One region of the Noviherbaspirillum agri genome, then DNA from elsewhere that is predicted to be linked to it. Evidence: predicted binding sites of a transcription regulator. Region 1 holds the regulator's gene; the other holds the start of a gene.

Region 1 (2,204 bases):
CCGGAAAAGGACCTCAAGCTGGTCGCCCAGCCGGACCAGAGCGGCAATTTTTCGGTTGCGCTTCCTATGCTGGATATGGCTCGTTGGCAGATCCTGATCGAAGGGGAGCATCGGGACTGGCGGCTCAATGGTGTCTGGGCCTGGCCGCAGGAACCCCAGATCACGCTCCACCCGATTACCGTTCCACATTGATTAACGCGTGGCGAGAGCAATGGTCTCGCCACGACGTTCGTTTCCTTCCTCTCTGTCCTTCTCGTTCACGACAGAAAATCAACCCTCTCTGCGCATTCCCGGAATCTCGAACATAATTCCCAGTATCGAGAAGTTATGCGTGTGCAAATGTTGTCTGATTGAACGTTTATGATGTACTTTTGCTAAATACATCCGTTTCAAGTTGAAAGGAGGGTAGTGTGATGACGCGACTGTTGATGGTCGTCTTGTGGCCGTCGTTCCTGGTGGCAATAGTCGCAGAAGGTTTCTTCTTTTCCCTCTTTGATCCGAACGACCTGTCGCTTGTGGGCAGTGATATCGATTTGACTCCGATGGCAGCGTATACCATCGGCTTCTTTATCTTCTGGCTATTCTGTTCCCTGGCCAGTATGTTGACGTGTTACCTGATCGGTACACCGAACGAGCGGAACACTCCACTCTAACTCTATTGCATCGGAAATTCGGTTAATGGTTCCGCCCCTGTGCAGGCAAACCCTGCCGGGGAGTGGACTGCCGCTTGATGCGGCAGTTTTTCGAAAATCTGACACAGCGCGTTCCGCCTGACCAGCTGTGAGCGAAGGTCAGGGGGAGCGAGTCCTTCGGCGGGATCCGGTGCTCAGCTGCAGGTACGGGTGCCGGCAGCAACTGCTTTCAGGGTTGCCGTATCGAGCAGTTCCAGTTCGCGGTTATTGACTTTGATCCAGCCTTGCTTCTTGAACTTGGACAGGAGGCGGCTGATGCTTTCAATCGTCAGGCCGAGGTAGTTGCCGATTTCCTCGCGCGTCATGCGCAGCTGGAAGGTCGTCGACGAATACCCGCGGACGGAATAGCGTGACGATAGGTTGGAGAGGAAGGCGGCAAAACGTTGTTCCGCACGCATATTTCCCAGCAGGAGCATAACGCTTTGTTCGCGTGTGATTTCCTGGCTCATCATGCGATGGAAATGATGCAGCAAGGTCGGCATCTCGGCGAAGAGGGCTTCCAGGCGAGCGAACGGGATTTCGCACACTTCGCTATCTTCGAGCGCAATGGCGTTGCAATGATGGCGGTCGGTGCTGATGGCGTCCATGCCGAGCAGTTCTCCCGCCATCTGGAAACCGGTGATTTGCTGGTCGCCGCTTGGATTGATCTGATGCGTCTTGAAATGCCCGAGCCGGATTGCATACAGATTGGTGAACGGGTCGCCCACGCGGTACAGGTGCGTATCTTTCGGCACCTTGCGGCGGCGGCCGATGATCTGGTCGAGCTTGTCCATGTCAGAGGCACCGAGTCCCATCGGCAGGCAAAGCTGATGCATGCTGCAAGCGGAGCAGCGAGTGCGCAAGTCCTGCACGTTGCCTGCGGACGAGGTAGACGGAACCGTCTGGGTCATGTCAGAGAAGTTCATGCGATGCAGAATCATAGTTGTGCTCGTTGTCCAGTTCACATCAAAGCCACAGTGGCCATTCGACTCATTAATTGAGCGAAATCAAGAATAGTGATGCAAATCCCGTACCAAGCACGTATTTTGAAATCAGGGATTGTGAAGCGAGGATTGATTGCGGGGTGCTGTCAGTAGTGCTGACGAACGATCGACCGCTATTTTAAGGCGTATTCGGCTCGCGCAGGACCGAAGGCCATTGAGTTTGGCAGCGTGACAACACAACGTGGCAGCGTATGGCAGCAGCTGCAACGCATTGCGGATTCCCGGATTTGGGAATGGAGTTGGTCTCAATTTCGAGGTTGACGCTTGTAGCCGCCAACCTCGTATCAAGCAGGGCTCTTATTGATTCGGCTGTGCCTTGTTGAACTGTGCCCTTTCCCCGGCCCCCTCCCACAAGCGGGAGAGGGAAGCCAGCGTGCGGCAAATCCATGCCGGATCGGTAATCGGGCTCGAATCAGTCTTTTCTCAAATTGATGAAGATATTCGCGGCAAAGGCAAGGATGCCAAGCGCTGCAAGGATCTCGGCGACGGCAAGGAGGGGGATGAGCTGACGCGATCCGAGCAGGACGAA
Region 2 (2,204 bases), on a different contig from region 1:
GCTTGATCGGATGCATGATCATCGTCGGAAGCGAGTCATTGATCCAGAAATACTCGTTGCCGCTGTAGCGCAGCGCGCGGATCGCGTCCATCGCGGCACGCTTGGCATCCTCTTCCGGCATCACGCCTTTCGCGGCCAGTCCCTGGTAGTGCACGGCGATGTTGTGCGCGACTTCGACCGTCTGGCGCACGCTGCTCTTGCGCTCTTCCATGATCAGTTGTTCTTCGGAGTACAGGAAGAGGGCGGTTAGTGCGAATACGCCAAGGATGGCGCAGGCCATCAGGATGCCGAGGCGCCTGGAGATGCTTAAGGCATGGATTCGTTGTAATGAAAGCATGGTGTTGTCCCCTGAAAGAGGGTGTGATTGTGATAGGAAACCGGTTCGGTTACGGCGTGCGCCGTGATCGCGCAGTGCGGGCGGAAAAGCGGTAGGGCAGGCAGACGCAGAGGCGCAGAGGCGCCGACGCGAAGCGCGCCGATGTGCAGCGGCTCGGAGTGCTGTGCCCCGAGAAGATTTTTGTGGCTGCAATGCGTGTCATTGCAATCCCCTGTAAAGACGGTCCCGATAGGCTTTACAGCGGCAGAATCATTCAACGCGATTCACGAGAGCCTATCCCGGCAGGAAGCAACCTTGCGCTTTGCTGACGCATTTTCTTGCTCCCGACAGGGAATGTTTCTGTCGGGACAGGCTCCAAGTGACTGAAGCAAAGGTGCTGCTGCGCTAAAGATGATGCGGATCAATTTTGTGGAGAGGTAATGTAGCCGGAATTCCATTGGAATCCAATGGAGTTTTGACAAGCAAGCCATTTCCGCAACAGGGGCATGCTTCATTTCCGTATTGAAGCGTGGCTAAATAGAAGTCCCGCCGCAGAACGGCGTTTTCCGAGATGGCGGGATGATGCTATTCCGTCAACGACTGCCATGGCAAAGAAGTTTCCCATCCATCCCGTGCATCCCGAGCGTGTCTGCTGGGGATGCGACAAGTATTGCCCCTCCGATTCACTTGCCTGCGGCAACGGCTCCGAGCGTACCCAGCACCCGGTCGAACTCTTCGGCGAGGACTGGAGCGAGTGGGGTCTTGATGCTTCCCCGGAAGCAGTAAAGACCGAAGAGGGCTGACGCTCCTGCCTCCTGCGCTACCCGTTGGAAACGCGACAGGAGTCTGATCTAGCTCTTTTGTACGCTGTGTGCGCCTGCTACGCTGGATGCTTTTGGCGTAGGGGAGACAACGGTGCAATCGGATGTCTACGTTGCGATGATTGCGGCTGCCATTGCAGCCAGCGCGATCCTGGTCATCACCCTGCTCGTCATGATGCGGCGCTTGCGCCAGCTGCGCGAGCGCGTGTCTGTGTTGCAGAGCGGCTTTGCCGACATGGAAACCGCCTACGCCAACGCGCCGCTCGGCCTGGCGACGCTCGACGCCGAGCTGCGCTACGTCAGGATCAACAAGTTGCTCGCGCAGATCAACGGCGTGAGCGTCGAAGCGCATATCGGCAAATCCATCCATGAGGTGGTGCCCAATATTGCGTCGCAAGTCCAACAGCCGTTCATGCAGGTGCTCCGTACCGGCGAGCCGGTTCTTGGACTGGTCATCGAGGGCATGACCGATGCGCAGCCGGGCATTCCCCGGTTCTGGCGCGAGAACGTCTATCCGATCTTTTCCGATGGCGGCAAGATCGCCGGCATCCATGTCACGGTTGAGGACTTTACCGAGGAGAAGCGCCTGAACGACGCGCTGCGCGCAAGCGAGCAGCGCGAGCACCAGCGCGCGAAGGAACTTGAAGTGGTGATGAATGCAGCGCCGGCGGCGGTATTCCTGTCGCATGATGCGGCGTGCCGCTACGTGAGCGGCAACCCGGAAGGCAACCGCATGCTGCGCCTGCATCCAGGCGACAACGCATCGGCCAATCCGCCGGACGGCGAGAGCCCCTTCCGGTTCTGGTCGTATCCGGATGGCGCGCCCGTGTCGCCCGAGCAGCTGCCGATGCAGGTGGCGGCGGCGACCGGCAGGGAAGTCAGGGACGTGGAGCTGACTGTCCAGTTCAAGGACGGCGATGCGATCCATGTGCAGGTCAATGCCGCGCCGCTGCGCAACGAGAAGGGCGAGCTTGCCGGCGCGGTCTGCGCATTCATCGATGTCACCGCACAAAAGCGGGCAGAACAGACGCTGATGCGCGAAAGCGAGCGCAAGGACGAGTTCCTCG

Evidence for each region. Region 1 encodes FNR, which switches genes on or off when oxygen is low (the NO sensors DNR and NnrR bind a similar motif). Its sites were predicted from a motif close to TTGATNNNNATCAA; they were not measured.
Region 2: the regulator FNR is predicted to act here: its motif matches at 728-741, upstream of ACYVIA_RS08200 (DUF3079 domain-containing protein).

Annotation. Positions count from the first base shown of each region.
Region 1 covers NZ_BAAGWA010000011.1:114,469-116,672, reverse strand. Annotated here, with positions in the region: gene ACYVIA_RS17280 (FixH family protein) at 1-192, shown strand, start outside; gene ACYVIA_RS17275 (hypothetical protein) at 414-653, shown strand; gene fnr (fumarate/nitrate reduction transcriptional regulator Fnr) at 827-1,582, opposite strand; gene ACYVIA_RS17265 (hypothetical protein) at 2,088-2,204, opposite strand, start outside.
Region 2 covers NZ_BAAGWA010000003.1:586,411-588,614, forward strand. Annotated here, with positions in the region: gene ACYVIA_RS08195 (methyl-accepting chemotaxis protein) at 1-337, opposite strand, end outside; gene ACYVIA_RS08200 (DUF3079 domain-containing protein) at 922-1,119, shown strand; gene ACYVIA_RS08205 (PAS domain-containing hybrid sensor histidine kinase/response regulator) at 1,232-2,204, shown strand, end outside.